Cupriavidus metallidurans CH34: one gene and its partner. The protein of the gene in region 1 interacts with the protein of each later gene in a pairwise test. Links are inferred from orthologs where the notes say so. Each region holds a gene or a part of one and is shown in the gene's direction. Other genes may lie near its edges. The genes, in order: ileS and RMET_RS06515.

Region 1 (9,442 bases):
CTGCGTGCCTGAGGCTGCGAGGTCTGCCAGCGCTCCAGCAAATCGAGCCCGTTCTCGTTGCCGGGCAAGCGCAGGTCACAGAAGATAATGTCCGGCTTGAGACCCTTCGCGAAGAGACGGTCGGCCTCTCCCCCGTGCGCGGCACATGCCACGCGAATGCCCCAGGCCTCCATCAAGGCGATCCACGCCTTGCGAATCTGGCTATCGTCATCGACCACCAGCACAGTGCCACGTAAACGATCGTGTCGCGCTTCTTCCGCCTGCGCATTCGCCCGCATCGCCCGAACACTGGCTACGGTCTCCTCGGGCACCGGCGCCAGCGCGAACCAGAATACCGATCCCTTGCCCGGCACCGAGCGCACGCCGTAAGTCCCGCGCATCAGACGCACGCATTCCCGGAAGATCGCGAGCCCCAGACCAAGACCCTGCGACGGATCGCGCTGCGGATTGTGAACCTGGTAGTACGGCGAGAAAATTTCCGGCAGGTGCTCGGGCGTGATGCCCGCACCGGTGTCCCAGACCTCCAGCCGCACGTGCTTGCGGCGCTGTCGTGCGGTTACCAGAATGCCGCCGCGCTTCGTATAGCGCAGCGCGTTCTGCACGAGGTTGAACAGCGCCCGCCGCAGCAGCACCGGCTCGGCCATGGCGAACAGTTCGTCAGGCACGCGTGGCGTCAGCGTCAGACCGCTTTCGCGCGCATCGGCGGCGAACTGGCTCATCACGTCATGGATCAGCGAATTAAGTTCGCATGGCTCCAGCGTTGGTAACACCTTGCGCCCTTCAAGCTTGGACAGGTCAAGCAGGGACCGGAACAGCAGGTCGATGGTCTGCGTCCCGGCGGCCACCTGCTCGACGAGCGGGTGGAGCGAACTCGATTGGTTGCGCGCACGCAACGCTTCGACCAGCATCACCAGGGCATGAACAGGCTGGCGCAGGTCGTGACTCGCGGCCGCCAGGAAGCGGGATTTCTCCTCACTGGCATGAAGTGCCCGTTCCTTCTCTTCCTGAAACTGCTTGGCGAGCCGGCGGCTTTCGGATTCGAGCTGGATGGCCCGCACCAGCGTGTGCTGCAGATTCAGCGAGTGCCGTGCCAGCATCAGCGCGTAGATAGCCAGCAGCAATTGCACATAGGTGCCGTGGCCCGGAAAGGCAAAGTCAGCCAGCAGCACATTCGGCACAAGGATCGGCACGCCGGCAAAGACCAGGTTCGATGGGATGGGCGACTGCGACGTGGCGCCGCCCGCGAGCACACCCAACGTCAGCAGATACAGCACGCTCGAGAACACCACGGACGACGAATACAGATGCAGCAGCGCCGAACTGCCCCAGGTCAGTCCCGTCAGGAACGCAATGGCGCGCATATTGTTCCACCACTTGCGCGTGTGCGCCGAGCGGCTCAACCTACCCATATCGCGCTGGAACCCGAGGTAGAACCACATCCCGCCGATGGTCAGCAGCAGCATGATGGCGCACCAGATCACCAGCGCCACGTGGTTGGCTTCGTTCCAGAACGTGTACGCGGTCAGTCCCGGCAGCAGGGCCGAGGATGCAATGCCCGTGGGGGAGACACGATGAACGGTGACGAGCAGCTTGGCTCGCGTTTCGGTGTCCAGTTGCGGCCCGGGCGGGGGCAGGATCTTGTTGAGCAGCGCGTTCAAGTGTGGCGTGGCACGTAAGGCGACGTTCTTCGTCGCTGCAACTGGCATCAGACAAGTCTGCCGACGTTGCAGAAATCGCGCAATTTTGTTGCAAGTGGGGCATATCATGCCGATTTTTGCGGCGCCGCGCCATTGCGAGGCGCCCCAATAACCCACAAATTTGTCAAAAGCACCACGTTTGTGGGGGGCGTGTGTCGAAAGCGCGCGCCAGACCAGCGTCAAATTGGTCGGCCGGCAGGCTTTTCGGGCGGCAAACCGGTGGTTCGCCTTATAATGCCCCCTTTCGTGCGACACGCACCCTCGTGTCCGGTAGCTCTACGTTAAGAGCATCGACCTTTGTTGAGACAAGGGGAAGGCTTCGGCCAGAACCGTCCAATCTCAACCATTTCTTGCTTTGACAAACCCGGCCGCAAGGCCGGAGCGAGTCCATGTGTTGCGAGGAGGCCAAAGTATCGGCCGACTCAAAGCTTGCTTTCTGCTGGATGGATTTCCAGCCATTGCCCAAAGGCGGGGACGCTTGCCTTTGGGCAGGTGTCTTTGCAGTACGCACTCTCTACGGAGGTGTGGGCGAATATGCGGCGGTAATTTGCTGCGTCTTCGCTACATAGCATTCAAACCGGCCCAGTAGGGTCGGCGCTACGTCTTTGGGATGGAGGCGGGCGCGTCAGCGTCTGTCTTCATCGAGCGCCTGCCAGTATGGAGGCACTGAAGTAATGAAGTGAGGTTTCCGGAGCGTTTAGCTCTGCGCGTTATGGTTCGGTCGAATACACCCGCGAGGGTGCCTCGATAGAGAACCTGCTATGCGACTAGCAGTAGCCTAGGGAGACATGCGTCACGGGTAACTGTGGGGTGTGAAGCTCTCCTGACAACGAAGCCCCCGCAAGGGTGCGTAACTGCCGAGAGGTAGAGACGCAGAGACTCCTAGCAGCAATGGGGTCGAGGAGCCAGGCTGGCTGGTATGGGCAACATATGTGAACTGCTGATAAACACCGTAAGCATTGCAGTGCCAAAGCTGCTGATAGGCACTAACCAAAAGGTATGTGGTCGGTTGTTCCGCTGAAAGTTCGGAACACGTCGCCATTCGGACCACCGGTGAAGAGGCAGGCCCTAACCCAGTCGTGTAATGCGCAGGGAACGTGGTAAGCCCGTATGGCTGCCGGAGCGCGGTATGGCTCCGGCAAGCGAACCGCAAGGAACGCTGTTGGCTGTGCGGGTATGGGAGGTTGGAAAAAGCGAATGCCGGGCTGTAATGGTCCGGATAGGGGTTGAGACATTACCTCACGCGAAAGCGGGCAGACTTCCAACTGGTCTTTCGTCGCAAGACGGCTGACTGAACTCGCTTGTTTAATTTTCTTCCCTTGGGGGGTGATATGCCCCTCAAGGGGCATGTTGTCTCCGTTGTCTTGGGAAGTCCTCAAGATTGGAGAGCAGCATGGAAGCATTGATCCGTGAGGATGAATCTGCGCCCTCCGGCATCCCGCAGCGATGGGGCGACATCAATTGGCGCCGCGTCGAACGGAATGTTCGGGCAATGCAGATTCGAATTGCGAAGGCAACACAGGAAGGGGATTGGCGCAGGGTGAAAACCTTGCAACGGTCCCTGACCCGCTCGTTTTCTGCCAAGGCATCGGCGGTAAGGCGAGTGGCGATGAACCAAGGAGCGCGGACGGCTGGTGTCGACCGCGTTGCGTGGGACTCGCCTGAAGCTCGATGGGAATCCATTGGGAGGTTGAAGCGCCGGGGGTATCGTCCGCTGCCGTTAAGGCGGGTGTACATCCCCAAGGCGAATGGGAAGGAACGCCCCTTGGGCATTCCAACTCTGCACGACCGAGCCATGCAGGCGCTATACCTGCTGGCGCTGGAGCCGGTGTCCGAGGGGACGAGCGATCCGAACTCTTACGGGTTTCGGATTAATCGTTCGACTGCGGATGCCATGTCCCAGCTGTTTGTCTCCTTGTCCAAAAAGGCTTCGGCCCAATGGGTGCTGGAGGCAGACATTAAAGGATGCTTCGACCATATCAGCCACGACTGGCTGGAGCGCAATGTCCCCATGGACAAAGCGATCCTTCGGAAGTGGTTGAAGGCTGGCGTGGTATTTCAAAGCCAGTTTCAGGCGACCGATGCTGGAACACCACAGGGGGGCATCATTTCCCCAACCTTGGCCAACGTGGCACTGAATGGACTGGAACGTGACCTGATGAAGTTCTTACGAACGAAACTCGGGACTGTCCAGGCCAACAGGCTAAAGGTGAATGTCGTGCGGTACGCGGACGACTTCGTGATCACCGGCAATACGCCGGAAGTTTTGGAGCACGAAGTGAAGCCGTGGGTAGAACAGTTCCTAGCAGTACGGGGACTCACTCTTTCCCCGGAGAAAACGCGAATCGTGAACATCGCCGATGGCTTTGACTTCCTTGGGTGGAATTTCCGGAAGTATTCGGGAACGCTGCTCATCAAGCCGAGCAAGAAGAACGCACTAGCGTTCTATCGCAGGGTCAAGGAGGTTATCAGGACACACCATGGGAAAAAGCCGGAGGATCTGATCCGAACGCTGAACCCGATGCTGAGGGGTTGGGCACAGTATCACGGCCCAGTGGTTGCAAAGGCGGCGTTCACCCGAATGGAGCACCTGATCTTCAGGTGTCTATGGAGGTGGGCAAAACGGCGACACCGAGGGAAGAATACCGAGTGGGTGCGGAAGAAGTACTTTGCCTCAATCGGAATGCGGAACTGGGTGTTTGGAACCAACGTTTTGGGTAAGGCTGGCGAACGCTACTGGATGGAGTTGTATTCGATACCGAGTACGCCTATTCGGAGGCACAAGAAGGTTCGAGGGGACTACAACCCCTTCGACCCAGCGCAGGAAATGTATGGCGAAACGCTGCGGCAGGAACGCATGGCAGAAAGCATGTCGTACCGAAAGCAGTGGGCAAAGCTGTTCATGTCCCAGCGGGGCTTATGCGCGGTATGCCAAGGCAAGATAACCAAAGAGACAAGATGGCATGACCATCACATCGAACCACGGGTTTCCGGTGGCTCGGACGCTCTAGGGAATCGAGTTCTGGTGCACCCCGACTGTCATGTCCAAGTTCACTCCTATGGTCAAGTTGCAGTGAAGCCGGTGTTTGATTAACTCATTCATTTTGTAGAGGCTTGAGCCGTATGCGGGGAAACTCGCACGTACGGTTCTTAGGGGGGAGCATTGCCAGTGATGGTATGCTCCTACCCTCCCCAAAAACGCTCGTCCGCCGTCCTCGTGAAAGTCTTCCGCGGTCTGCCCAATGCCGAAAGCCGGGCGCCTTGCGCGCTTACCATCGGCAATTTCGACGGTGTGCATCGCGGCCACCAGTCGTTGCTCGCGCGCGCCCGCGCGGCCGCCGATGCACGCGGCCTGCCGCTGTGCGTGATGACATTCGAGCCGCATCCGCGCGAATTCTTCGCCCCCGAGCACGCTCCCACCCGTATCGCCCTGCTGCGCGACAAGCTCGACGCGCTGCGCCGCAACGGCGTGGATCGCGTGGTGGTGGAGCATTTCAACGCGCATTTCGCCGCCCAGTCGCCTCAGGCTTTCGTCGAGAACGTGCTCTGGCACGGCCTCCACGCCCGATGGGTGCTGGTTGGCGACGACTTCCGCTTCGGCGCCAAGCGCGCCGGCGACTTCTCCTATCTGCAGGAGGCCGGCCGGCAGTTCGGTTTCGACGTCGAGCAGATGGGATCGGTCTCCGAAGGCGGCATCCGCATCTCCAGCTCAGCCGTGCGCCAGGCACTGGCCGGTGGCGACCTGGAACATGCGCGCCGGCTGCTCGGCCACGGCTACGCGATCAGCGGCCACGTAATCCATGGACGCAAGCTCGGCCGTGACCTTGGGTTTCCGACGCTGAACCTGCGGATCTCGCACAAGCGCCCGGCCGTGAACGGCATCTTCGTGGTGCAGGTGCATGGCATTGCCGACCACCCGGTGCCGGGCGTGGCCAGCATCGGCGTGCGGCCGACCGTCGAGGACGCCGGCCGCGTGCTGCTGGAAGTGCACCTCTTCGACTTCAACGAAAACCTGTACGGCAAGCTGATACGGGTGGAATTCATGAAGAAGCTGCGTGACGAGAAGCGCTACGACTCGCTCGAAGCGCTGACCGCGGCCATCGCCAAGGATGCCGCCGACGCACGCGCATTCTTTGGCCAGACCGCGCCGGATGCCGGCCGGCGCGACTTCGCCACCTCCGCCACCGACCGAATTAGCTAGCGGCCGGCAGCGCGCTCGATCCACGAGCCGCGGCCGGGACCCGCCCTGCCTCACCCCGAATGACACGCGCGGTGGTCATGCACGCGCCGCGCCCTACCGAATTGCCTTGAGAATCAACCATGTCCGACGACAAACGCGCCAAGCCTGAAAAAAGCAAGTATCCGGTCAATCTGCTGGATACCCCGTTCCCGATGCGCGGCGATCTGCCCAAGCGCGAGCCGCAATGGGTCAAGCAATGGCAGGACAAGCAGCTCTACAAGAAGATCCGCGCCGCCCGCCATGGCGCCAAGAAATTCGTGCTGCATGACGGCCCGCCGTACGCCAATGGCGATATCCACATCGGCCACGCAGTCAACAAGGTCCTGAAGGACATGATCATCAAGGCGCGTGGCCTGACCGGGTTGGACGCCGTCTACGTGCCGGGCTGGGACTGCCACGGCATGCCGATCGAGATCCAGATCGAAAAGCAGTTCGGCAAGGGTCTCCCGGTGCAGGAAGTCCAGTCGAAGGCGCGCGCCTACGCCACCGAGCAGATCGCCCGCCAGCGCAAGGACTTCGAGCGTCTGGGCGTGCTCGGCGACTGGGAGAACCCGTACCTGACCATGAACTTCAGCAACGAGGCCGACGAGCTTCGCGCGCTGGGCAAGATCATGGAGCGCGGCTACGTGTTCCGCGGCCTGAAGCCGGTCAACTGGTGCTTTGACTGCGGCTCGGCGCTGGCCGAGGCGGAGGTCGAGTACAAGGACAAGGTCGACCTGTCGATCGACGTCGGCTTCCCGTTCGCCGAGACCGACAAGATCGCCCACGCATTCCATGTGCCGCTGGCCCAGCTAGAAGGCAAGCCGGGCTGGATCGTGATCTGGACCACCACCCCGTGGACCATCCCGTCGAACCAGGCGCTGAACATGCACCCGGAGGTGGAATACGCGCTGGTCGACACGCCGCGTGGCTTCCTGATCCTGGCCAAGGATCGCGTCGAAGAACAACTCAAGACCTACGCGCTGGAAGGCACGATCGTCGCCACGGCGCGCGGTGACGCGCTGACCGAAGTGCGCTTCCACCACCCGCTGGCGAAAATGGACGCCGGCTACGTCCGTACCTCGCCGGTCTACCTGGGCGACTACGTGACCACCGACACCGGTACCGGCATCGTCCACTCGGCGCCGGCCTACGGCGTGGAAGACTTCCAGTCGTGCAAGGCGCACGGCATGCCGGATTCGGACATCATCAGCCCCGTGATGGGCGATGGTGTCTACGCCAGCACGCTGCCGCTGTTCGGCGGCCTGTCGATCTGGGATGCCAATCCGAAGATCGTCGAGGTGCTGCGCGAGTCGGGCAACCTGTTCAACTCGCACAAGTACGAGCACAGCTACATGCACTGCTGGCGTCACAAGACGCCGATCATCTACCGCGCCACGTCGCAGTGGTTCGCGGGCATGGACGTGGACCCGGTGGACAACGGCCCGACGCTGCGCGAAACCGCGCTGGCTGGCATCGAGGCTACCGAGTTCTACCCGGCCTGGGGCAAGCAGCGCCTGCACAACATGATCGCCAACCGCCCGGACTGGACGCTCTCGCGCCAGCGCCAGTGGGGCGTGCCGATGGCCTTCTTCGTCCACAAGGAAACGGGCGCCCTGCATCCGCGCACGCCCGAGCTGCTCGAGGAAGTGGCGAAGCTTGTGGAGAAGCACGGCATCGAGGCCTGGCAGACGCTCGACCCGAAGGACCTGCTCGGCGACGAAGCCGCGCAGTACGAGAAGAACCGCGACACGCTCGACGTGTGGTTCGACTCGGGCACCACGCACTGGACGGTGATCCGCGGCTCGCACCGTGACGAGCTGTACGATCCGGCCGCCGACCTGCCGGATGGCCGCCTTGCCGACCTCTACCTGGAAGGCTCGGACCAGCATCGCGGCTGGTTCCACTCGTCGCTGCTGACCGCGTCGATGCTCTATGGCAAGCCGCCCTACAAGGCACTGCTGACGCACGGCTTCACGGTCGACGGCGAAGGCCGGAAGATGTCGAAGTCGGTCGGCAATACAGTGTCGCCGCAGGACATCTCGAACAAGATGGGCGCCGAGATCATCCGCCTGTGGGTGGCATCGACCGACTATTCGGGCGAGCTGTCGATCTCCGACGAAATCCTGAAGCGCGTGGTGGAAGGCTATCGCCGCATCCGCAACACGCTGCGCTTCCTGCTGGCCAACCTGACCGACTACGACCACGCCAAGCACGCGCTGCCGGCGTCGGAATGGCTGGAGATCGACCGCTACGCCGTGGCGCTGACCGATCGCCTGCAGAAGGAGGTGCTGTCGCACTACCAGGCCTACGAGTTCCACCCGGTCGTCGCCAAACTGCAGACGTTCTGCTCCGAGGACCTCGGCGGCTTCTACCTGGACGTATTGAAGGACCGCCTGTACACCACGGCCGCTGACTCGAAGGCTCGCCGTGGCGCGCAGAACGCGCTGTATCACATCACCCAGGCGATGCTGCACTGGATGGCGCCGTTCCTGACGTTCACGGCCGAGGAAGCGTGGCAGATCTTTGCCCACGGCACCGAGCACAAGGACACGATCTTCACGAGCACGTACTATGCGATCCCGTCGGTGGACGACGGCGACACGCTGCTGCAGAAGTGGCACGAGATCCGTACCGTGCGCGCCGAAGTCACGCGCCAGCTCGAAGCCGTGCGCGTGGAAGGCGACATCGGTTCGTCGCTGCAGGCGGAAGTCACGATCGCCGCGGGCGGTCCGGTGCTGGCCGCGCTGCAGAGCCTGGAAGACGACCTGCGCTTCGTGTTGCTGACGTCGGCCGCCAAGGTCACGCCGGCGCCAGAAGGCGGCGACCTGCTGGTGACGGTCACGCCGTCGCAGCACGCCAAGTGCGAGCGTTGCTGGCACTACCGCGCCGACGTGGGCCACAACCCCGAGCATCCGACGATCTGCGGCCGCTGCGACAGCAACCTGTTCGGCGCCGGTGAACACAGGAGCCACGCCTGATGGCATCGTCCACTCGTTCGACGCGTTCGACGCCGGCCCGCGGCAAGAGCAAGGGCGCCAGCGGCAACGTCACGCCGTGGCTGTGGATGGCCTTTGCCCTGCTGGTGGTGATGATCGACCAGTTCTTCAAGGTGGTGATCACGCGCTCGTTCCAGTACGGCGAGTCGCGCCCGATCACCAGCTTCTTCAATCTGGTGCTGGTCTATAACAAGGGTGCCGCGTTCAGCTTCCTGGCAGATGCGGGCGGCTGGCAGCGCTGGTTCTTCACGCTGCTGGGCGTGGTGGTCGGCGCGTTCATCATCTGGCTGCTCTATCGCCATACCGGACAGAAGCTGTTTTGCCTGGCGGTATCACTGATTCTCGGTGGCGCCGTGGGCAATGTGGTCGACCGGATCATCCACGGCCACGTGATCGACTTCCTGGACTTCCATCTGCGTAACACGCATTTCCCGGCATTCAACGTGGCGGACTGCGCGATCACGCTCGGGGCGATCCTGCTGATCGTCGACGAGCTGCGGCGCGTGCGACGTCACTGACGCCTGTCA
Region 2 (9,001 bases), 1.7 Mb from region 1 along the record:
GCCTCTGGCACTGGATCAACGCGCTCGCCATCACGGTCCTGTGCATCACCGGCTACTTCATCGGCGTGCCGCTGCCGACCATGCCGGGCGAAGCCAGCGCGAACTACCTCATGGGCTACATCCGTTTTGCGCACTTCGCGGCGGGCTACATCATGGCCGTGGGCCTTCTGGGGCGGGCCTACTGGGCGCTGGTGGGCAACCACCACGCCAAGGAGCTGTTCTGGGTGCCGGTGTTTCAAAAGGCCTACTGGGTCCAGGCCTTCAACATGCTGCGCTGGTACCTGTTCATGATTCCCAAGCCGAACCAGTACGTGGGCCACAACCCGCTGGCGCGCTTCGCCATGTTCTTCGTGTACCTGATGCTGTCGGTGTTCATGGTCGTGACCGGCTTTGCGCTCTACAGCGAAGGCGCGCAGGCCGGCTCCTGGCAAGACCACCTGTTCGGCTGGGTGATCCCGCTCATGGGCCAGAGCCAGGACGTGCACACCTGGCACCGCCTGGGCATGTGGGGCATCGTGGTGTTCGTGATGCTGCACATCTACGCGGCGATCCGGGAAGACATCATGGGCCGCCAGAGCATCGTGAGCACGATGATTTCCGGTCACCGCACGTTTAAAGAGTAACTCCCCCCCGCGCCGCCTTCGGCGTCACCCCCCCCTCTGGGGGCGGTGCTGGAGGCCCGGCGAAGCCGGTTCCTCGGCACCTCTTGATCAAGGCATCTCTCTCGTTCTGTTTCTTCATCATGACGCGCATTGGTCCACGTTCATCGCACCCTGCCGCACCGGTTCTTCCGCCGGTGGGTGTGCCGCTGCGCGTGCCCACGCACCCTGGGCGGCTGCTGGCGCGCACCTGCTTGTTGCCGCTGGCGTTGAACCAGAGCGAGGCGGCCCGGCTGCTGGGCCTCTCGCGCCGCCGCCTGCACGAGCTGGTGCATGGCCAGCGCGCAATGTCGCCCGACACCGCCATCCGTTGTGCGCGTCAGTTCGGCATCGACGCCGGCTTCTGGCTCGCGCAGCAGGCCGCCTGGGACAGCTTCCACGCCTGGAAGCGCCTGTCCTCGGGTTCGGCCACGTCCCCTTTCCCCCGCTGATTTCACACAGGCTTGCCTGCCATGCGCACCACTCCGACCGAATCCACCTGTCACCCCGGTGGTGACACTCTGCCGGCCCGCATCGTCGTGCTGGGCATCGGCAACCTGCTCTGGGCCGACGAAGGCTTTGGCGTGCGCTGCATCGAAGCCCTGCAGCGCCGCTGGGAGTTCGCCGACCACGTGCAGCTGATCGACGGCGGCACCCAGGGCCTGTACCTGATCCAGCACGTGCAGGAGGCCGACCGCCTGCTCATCTTCGACGCCATCGACTACGGCCTGGCGCCCGGCACCTTGAAGCTGGTGCGAGACGACGACGTGCCGCGCTTCATGGGCGCCAAGAAGATGAGCCTGCACCAGACCGGTTTCCAGGAAGTGCTGTCGCTGGCCACGCTGACCGGCAAGTACCCGCAGCAGGTGCTGCTGATCGGCTGCCAGCCGCAGGAGCTGGAAGACTACGGCGGCAGCCTGCGCCCGGTCGTCAAGGCCGCGATGGAGGACGCACTGGCGCTGGGCGTGGCCGAACTCGAACGCTGGGGCGCACGCCCCGTCGAACGCCGGACCCCGTTGGCCCCGCGCGAGGCCGTGACGTTGGACGAGCTGGCGCTGACCGCCTACGAAGCGCAGCGACCCGCCGCGGAAGAAGCCTGCCGCATCGGCGACGACCGGCTCCTGGTGAAGGACCTCTGACATGTGCATCGGCATCCCCATGCAGGTGGTCGAGGCCGATGGCCGCTTCGCCTTGTGCGAAGGCCGCGGCGAGCGCCGCCGCATCAACACCGCCCTGGTCGGCGAGGTCTCCAGCGGCGATTGGCTGCTGGTCTTCCTCGACGACGCGCGCGAGCGCATCGATACCGACCGCGCGACCGAGGTGAACGCGGCGCTGGACCTGGTGCTCGGTGCCATGCAGGGTCTGGAGGCGCAGGATGACGCGGGCTTTGCCCTGCCGTCGCAGATGAGCCCGGAACAAATGCGCGCCCTGACCGGCGCCTGAACACAAGGAGACACCATGATTGAAACCACAGAAGCCCACGCCCCCCTGGTCCAGCGCCTCGCGCGCGAGTTCGGTGCCACCTGGGTCGACGAGACCAGCGTCGCCGACTGGAGCGCCGGCGGCGGCGACCGCGTTGTGCTGCTGGCCGGCGACCCGGTGCGCTTTCCCGAAGGCGTGGACGTGGCGGCGGTGCTGCCCGAACTCATGAAGTCGTTCCCGAACCGCTTCCGCATCGCCGTGGTGCCGCGCGACAGCGAGGATGCGGTGGCCAAGCGCTACGGCTCTCAGCGCTGGCCCACGCTGCTGTTCTTTCGCGACGGCCAGTACGTGACCGCCATCGCCGGCATGCAGGACTGGGACGTGTACCTGTCCGGCGTCGCCGCCGCGCTGGCCATGCCGCCCTCGCGCCCGCCCACCATCGGCATTCCTGTCGTCAGCCAGACCGGCGGCAGCAGCTGCCACTGAGCCCGCCGACCGAACCCCCACAGGAGACCGCATGAAAGCCTTCCCCATTCCCGTCGTCGCCCTCGGCCCCGGCACCCAGACCGAGGACGAGCACCTCGACTACCTGCCCATGCCCAAGGACATGGACACCTACCGCGCGCCCATGCTGCCTGAGCCGGAGGAAATCGCCGGTCGCACGGCTGCGCGCGAGGCCCTGGCCCAGGTGCTGGCGCTGCTGGACCAGGCCGCCGAGGGGGCGCCCGGCGGGCAGGTGGGTCTGCTGTCGCTGTCGCCGGAAGACCGGCAGCTGGTCAACCAGGTGATGGGCGAGGGCGAGGCCAGCGCCATCGTGCGCGAGGAGTCCTCGTCGCTGGAAGTGCGCATCCAGGAGTCGGTGTTCGCCGGTGTCTGGCGCATCATGAGTTTCAACGGCAGCGTGCTGGTGGACGATGTGATCGAGGTCGGCCCCGTGCCCATGCAGCTGCGCATCACGGCCGACGAAGACGCTGAGAGCCTCTACCGTCCCTGGCGGGGTCTCTTGCCTGCCAATGTACAGAACGCGCCGCTGCTGGTCGAAGAGATCCGCGACCAGATCGCGCGCTGGCAGCCAGGCCAACCGCCGCACGTGGTCAATCTCACGCTGCTGCCGGTGACACCGGAAGACATCGCCTACCTCGACCACCAGCTGGGCACCGGCCGCGTGCTGCTGCTCTCGCGCGGCTATGGCAACTGCCGCATCACCAACACCCGGCACCCGCACTGCTGGCGCGTCGTCTATTACAACTCCATGGACAGCGTGATCCTCAACACCGTCGAGGTGGTCGACATGCCCGAGGTGGCCATGGCGGCACCGGAAGACCTGCGCGATTCGCACGAACGCCTGGCCGACGTGCTGGGCTATCTTGAGCAAGCCTGAACGCCATGAACGGTGACCGATTCGAGGGCTTCGAAGGTTCGTACCTGGGCAACCGGGACGTGCTCAAGCCCGGTTCACGCCTGGAGTGCAAGATCTGCTGGTGGGTCTACGACCCCGCGGTGGGCGACCCTCAGTGGCAGATCCCGCCCGGCACGCCGTTTGCTGAGCTGCCGCCGCACTGGCGCTGCCCCAACTGCGACTGCGATGCCGAACAGTTTCTCCTGCTCAATGACTGAGATGGAACAGCGCGTCGCGGCTTTGGTCAGTTTCTACCGTCAGGTGGAAACCAAACGCATGCAGGGCATTCCCATCCTCAACCCGGCGCTGAGCGTGGAGGCGGTGGGCTTCCGGCCCGCCGATGCTGACGAGACGGTGTCGGAGGGGGTTCTCATCACGCCCTGGTTCATGAGCCTGGTGCGGCTCCCGCTGGCGGTGCAGGACCACGGAGGCAGGGTCGGGCGCAAGCGCGTGATGGCATTCGGCAAGGAACGCTTCGACTTCATCGGCGCCCACGACCCGGACATCGGCTTCCATGAAGCATGCGCCCTCTTCTCGCCGATGGCAGACTTCCGTAGCCAGGATCAGGCGCGCGACACCGCACTGGCGGTGCTCGATCAGCTGCGTCCGCCCCCGCCGGCCGCCAAACCGGTGGCCGAAACCATACCCGCGCGCCGGGCCTTTTTCCTTGCGCGCGGCGCGGGGGTGCGCTCATGAGCGCCGCGTCAGTCCTGGAGGGCGTGTCGTGACCGATCTGGCCGGACACCTGCAGCTGCGCCCGGGTGCTTCGGTACCCCACAGCCTGCACAGCACGCGCCGGGCCTGGGCCGCGCAGCTCGCGCCCGGTCGTTCGGTCGAAACCTGGCCGGCCCTGCTGGCGGGGCTTTTCAGCCTGTGCGGCCATGCGCACCGTACCGCCAGCCAGCTGGCCATCAGCGCGGCTGCGCCCGGCCTGCTGCCCGTGACCGACGCCGTGCCCGCCATCCTGCAACGCGAAACTGCGCTGGAACACCTGCGTCGAATCGCGCTGGACTGGCCGCGCCTGCTGGCCGATCCAGCGGCTGCGCAGGCAGCGGCGGCTCAGGCAGCCGAGAGCCTGCGCCGCTGTCCGCTTATCGCAGCGCCACAGGAGGTTGCGCCCTGGCCCCGGTTACGCCAGTGGTTGCAGGACGAGTGGCTGAAGATGAACCCGGCCACCTGGCTGCGGGCCTGGCAGGCCTGCGGCGCCGACTGGCTCGACGACTGGAGCCGGCGCCACAACGGCTGGCTGCCGGCCCTGCTGCAAGCCACTCGCCAGGGCGATACGGCCTTGCCACAGGCGCACACCCAGGCCCTGCGTCCGCATGAGGGCGAGGCCGGCCTGCGGGCACTGGCCGAGGCGCTGGCTGCATCCGATCACTTCGCTCTGCAGCCGCGCTGGCAGGGGTGTACGGCCTGCACCGGCGCCTGGAATCGTCTGCACGACGCTGAGCCCGCCCAGCCCTGGACGGCCTGGGCCCTGCTGGGCAGCCGGCTGGCCGAATTGGTGCGCCTGTGCCTGCCCGATGCACCGGGTGAAACCGGGGCCGGCAGGCTGGCCTGGGGTGCGCTGGCCACCGGGCCTCGGCAGGGCCTGGCCTGGGTGGAAATGGCGCGTGGTCTTCTGATCCACCAGGTGGCGCTGGACGAAAAACTGCCTGGCCAGCCATACCGGCTGCGCTCCGCCCAGGTGCTGGCGCCTACCGAATGGAACTTCCACCCCGAAGGCGTGGCCGCACAGGCGCTGGCCGCCCTGCCGCCAGACATGCCCGGGCTTGCGGCCCGGGTGCGCCTGCTGATGGCAGCGCTGGATCCCTGCGTTCCTTTCGAGATCGCGGCGCCTTTGGTGCACGATGCGCCTCTGGAGGTCAACCATGCATGAAGCGAGTCTGGCTGGCGGTGTGCTGCAGCTGGTGGAAGATACCGCACGGCGGGAAGGCTTTGCACGCCTGCTCGAACTGCGGCTGGAAGCCGGCCAGCTGGCCGGTGTGGATGTTCGAGCCCTGCGCTTTGCGCTGGAGAGCATCGCACCCGGTACCCTGATGGCTGGTGCACGCATCGAAATCGAGGAGCCGCCTGGTCAGGCATGGTGCCTGTCATGCAGCCAGACGGTAGCCATCGCGCAACGCGGCGACGCCTGTCCTGCCTGCGGTGGCTACCAACTGCAGCCCACGGGCGGCATGGAATTGCGCATCATTGACATGAAAGTCAGTGATGATTGAAACCCGTTTGAAGGAGACCCAGCATGTGTGTCGTATGCGGATGCAGTGACAACAGCCCGACTCATGCGCGGCATGTGCAACAGGCCAGCGGTGAGCCCGGCGTGATCACGGTGAATCCGGCCAATGGCGACCTTCACTTCGGCGCCGGTGTGGCCCGCGTGTCGGTGCCGGGCATGAGCCAGGAACGCGCCATCAAACTGGAGACCGACATCCTGGGCGCCAACAACCGTGTGGCACAGCAGAACCGTGCCCACTTCGAATTGCATGGCGTGACCGCGCTGAACGTCGTCTCCAGCCCCGGCTCGGGCAAAACCACGCTGCTGTGCGCGACCATCGAGGCGCTCAAAGCAAGGCAACCGGGCCTGCACGTGGCCGTGATCGAGGGCGACCAGCAGACCAGCTTCGACGCCGATCGCATCCGCGCGACCGGCGCACCCGCCATCCAGGTCAACACAGGCAAAGGCTGTCACCTGGACGCGCCCATGGTGGCCGAGGCGTTTGCGAAGCTGCACACGCATGAGCATGCAGACGGGCATTCTCACGACCATGTGCATGACCGCCACGGCCATCACCATGGTCATGGTCATGGTCATGAGCACGATCATCACCACCACGGCGATGCCCACAGTCTGCTGTTCATCGAGAACGTGGGCAATCTGGTCTGCCCCGCCATGTGGGACCTGGGCGAAGCCGCCAAGGTGGCCATCCTCTCGGTGACCGAGGGCGAGGACAAGCCGCTGAAGTACCCCGACATGTTCGCGGCCTCGCAGCTCATGATCCTGAACAAGACCGACCTGCTGCCGCACGTGAAGTTCGACGTGGCGCGCTGCATTGCCCTGGCGCGGCGCGTGAACCCGGCCATCGAGGTGATTCAGCTCTCGGCCACCACCGGCGAGGGCATGGACGCGTGGTTGCACTGGCTGGACCACGCGATGAGTACCCATCACCATCATCACGACGAAACGGTGTCCGAGGAAGCAGCACTGCGTGAGCGCGTGAAGCAGCTCGAAGCCGAGCTGGCCCGCGCGAAAGCAGTCCTGTCCGCCAAGACCCCGATCTGAGAGACACGACCCCATGAGCGCAACCGTGCTCGCCGTCGGCGCCTGGCTGAAAAACGCGGCCTGCCTCGTGCTGGACGGCCGCGCGCACTGGTCGCCGGTGCATGGCGACCTCAGCGACCCGGCGGCCTGCGACGCGCTGGAGCGCTCGGTGCAGGCGCTGGCGCGGCAGGCGGAAGCCGCCGGTGCGCCGGTGCAGGCCATCGCACACGACCTGCACCCCGACTTCTTCAGCACCCAGCTGGCCATCGCCACCGCCGATGCGCTGGGCGTGCCGGCCATCGGCGTGCAACACCACCACGCGCACCTCGCGGCGGTGATCGCCGAACACGCCATCGATGGTCCTGTGGTCGGGCTCGCGCTGGATGGTGTGGGCCTGGGCACGGACGGCACGCCCTGGGGCGGCGAACTGCTGTGGCTGGAGGGTGCGCAGTGGCAGCGCCTGGGCCACCTGCAGCCGCTGGCCCTGCCTGGCGGCGACCGCGCGGCGCGCGAACCCTGGCGCATGGCCGCGAGCGCGCTGCACGCGCTGGACCGGGCAGACGAGATCGTGCCGCGCTTCGCACCGGTGGTGGGCGAGGCCGTGGCGGCGGGCGTGCGCCAGATGCTGGACAAGCGCCTGAACTGCCCGCTGACCAGCAGCGCCGGCCGCTGGTTCGACGCCGCGGCGGGCGCGCTGGGCCTGTGTCACCACCAGCAGGACGAAGCCCAGGCGGCCATCGCGCTGGAGCAGGCCGCGACCCGCGCCATCTCGGCGCTGCCCGATCTGCCGCCGCTGGCCGGTGCGGTGCGCCACGACGACGGCCGCATCGACCTGCGCGCCGTGCTGGCGCAACTGTTCGACGCCCCCGATGCCGACACCGGCGCCGCGGGCTTCCACCTGGCCTTGGCCGACGCGCTGGCCGAGGCACTGATCACTGCCGCGCGCGGGCGCGGCGCCCGCACCGCCGCGCTGGGCGGTGGCTGCTTCTTCAACCGCATCCTGCGCGAGCGTACGGTGCAGCGTCTGCAGGCCGCCGGTCTGCAAGTGTTTCAGACCGGAGACAGGGGCTGCGGCGACGCCGGGCTGGCCATCGGTCAGGCCTGGGTGGCGGCGCAGCAGCTCCAGACCCCAAGACAAGAACCCCACGTTGAGGAGACCGTTCCATGTGCCTAGCCATTCCCGCGCGCCTCGTCGAGAAGCGCGACCACGACCAGGCGGTGGTCGACCTCGGCGGCATCCGCAAGCCCGTGTCCATTGCCCTGGTGCCCGAGGCCGAAGTCGGCGATTACGTCATCGTGCACGTGGGCCACGCCATCGGCATGATCGACCCCGAGGAGGCCGAGAAGACCCTCGCGCTGTTTGCCGAGATGCAGGCCATGACCGGCGCGTAGGTGCAGCCATGAAATTCATCGACGAGTTCCGCGATGGCGAACTGGCCAAACAGATCGGCGAACGCATCCATGCCGAGGCACGCAGCGACCGCGCCTACAGCTTCATGGAGTTCTGCGGCGGCCACACCCACGCCATCAGCCGCTACGGCGTGCTCGAGCTGCTGCCGTCCAACGTGCGCATGGTCCACGGCCCGGGCTGCCCGGTCTGCGTGCTGCCCATCGGCCGCATCGATCTGGCGATCCGCCTGGCGCTGGAGCGCGACGCCATCGTCTGCACCTACGGCGACACCATGCGCGTGCCGGCCAGCGACAGCCTTTCATTGATGAAGGCCAAGGCGCGCGGCGGCGACATCCGCATGGTCTATTCGGCCGCCGACGCGCTGGCCATCGCGCGTGCGAACCCGCAGCGCGAGGTCGTGTTCTTCGCCATCGGCTTCGAGACCACCACGCCACCCACGGCACTGGCCATCCGCGATGCGCAGCGCGAGGGCCTGAGCAACTTCAGCGTGCTGTGCTGCCACGTGCTCACGCCCTCGGCCATCACCCACATCCTCGAATCGCCCGAGGTGCGCCAGTTCGGCACGGTGCCCATCGACGGCTTCGTCGGCCCCGCCCACGTGAGCATCGTGATCGGCAGCCAGCCCTACGAACACTTCGCCGAGGAGTACCGCAAGCCGGTGGTGATTGCGGGCTTCGAGCCGCTGGACGTGATGCAGGCCATCCTGATGCTGGTGCGCCAGGTCAACCGCGGCGCCGCCCATGTCGAGAACGAGTTCACCCGCGCCGTCACGCCCGAGGGCAACCTGCGCGCCCAGGCCCTGGTGTCCGAGGTGTTCGAGTTGCGGCCCAGCTTCGAGTGGCGTGGCCTGGGCGAGGTGCCCTACAGCGCGC

The links.
Region 2: the proteins of ileS (region 1) and RMET_RS06515 interact in binary tests that used the Escherichia coli proteins (3 or more experiments, as listed by UniProt). The link is inferred for Cupriavidus metallidurans CH34 from one-to-one orthologs.

What each region holds. Positions count from the first base shown.
Region 1 is NC_007973.1:3,132,591-3,142,032, forward strand. What follows is about bases 5,713-9,097. They hold ileS (isoleucine--tRNA ligase), read left to right. Parts: upstream 5,713-6,017; coding sequence 6,018-8,897; downstream 8,898-9,097. Other genes in these bases: RMET_RS14455 (bifunctional riboflavin kinase/FAD synthetase), read left to right, coding at 5,713-5,898; lspA (signal peptidase II), read left to right, coding at 8,897-9,097. Outside these bases: RMET_RS14445 (ATP-binding response regulator), read right to left, coding at 1-1,706; ltrA (group II intron reverse transcriptase/maturase), read left to right, coding at 3,091-4,791; more of RMET_RS14455, read left to right, coding at 4,915-5,712; more of lspA, read left to right, coding at 9,098-9,433. UniProt on the Escherichia coli protein: Catalyzes the attachment of isoleucine to tRNA(Ile). As IleRS can inadvertently accommodate and process structurally similar amino acids such as valine, to avoid such errors it has two additional distinct tRNA(Ile)-dependent editing activities.
Region 2 is NC_007973.1:1,402,567-1,411,567, reverse strand. Bases 1-2,944 are described here. They hold RMET_RS06515 (HyaD/HybD family hydrogenase maturation endopeptidase), read left to right. Parts: upstream 1-1,111; coding sequence 1,112-1,777; downstream 1,778-2,944. Other genes in these bases: RMET_RS06500 (hydrogenase expression/formation protein), read left to right, coding at 2,578-2,944; RMET_RS06505 (thioredoxin domain-containing protein), read left to right, coding at 2,097-2,546; RMET_RS06510 (HypC/HybG/HupF family hydrogenase formation chaperone), read left to right, coding at 1,779-2,081; RMET_RS32080 (HigA family addiction module antitoxin), read left to right, coding at 743-1,090; cybH (Ni/Fe-hydrogenase, b-type cytochrome subunit), read left to right, coding at 1-623. In the rest of the region: more of RMET_RS06500, read left to right, coding at 2,945-3,441; RMET_RS06495 (rubredoxin), read left to right, coding at 3,447-3,677; [NiFe]-hydrogenase assembly chaperone HybE, read left to right, coding at 3,679-4,155; RMET_RS06485 (hydrogenase formation protein), read left to right, coding at 4,127-5,338; RMET_RS06480 (hydrogenase maturation nickel metallochaperone HypA/HybF), read left to right, coding at 5,331-5,678; hydrogenase nickel incorporation protein HypB, read left to right, coding at 5,702-6,739; RMET_RS06470 (Kae1-like domain-containing protein), read left to right, coding at 6,753-7,892; RMET_RS06465 (HypC/HybG/HupF family hydrogenase formation chaperone), read left to right, coding at 7,883-8,110; hydrogenase formation protein HypD, read left to right, coding at 8,119-9,001.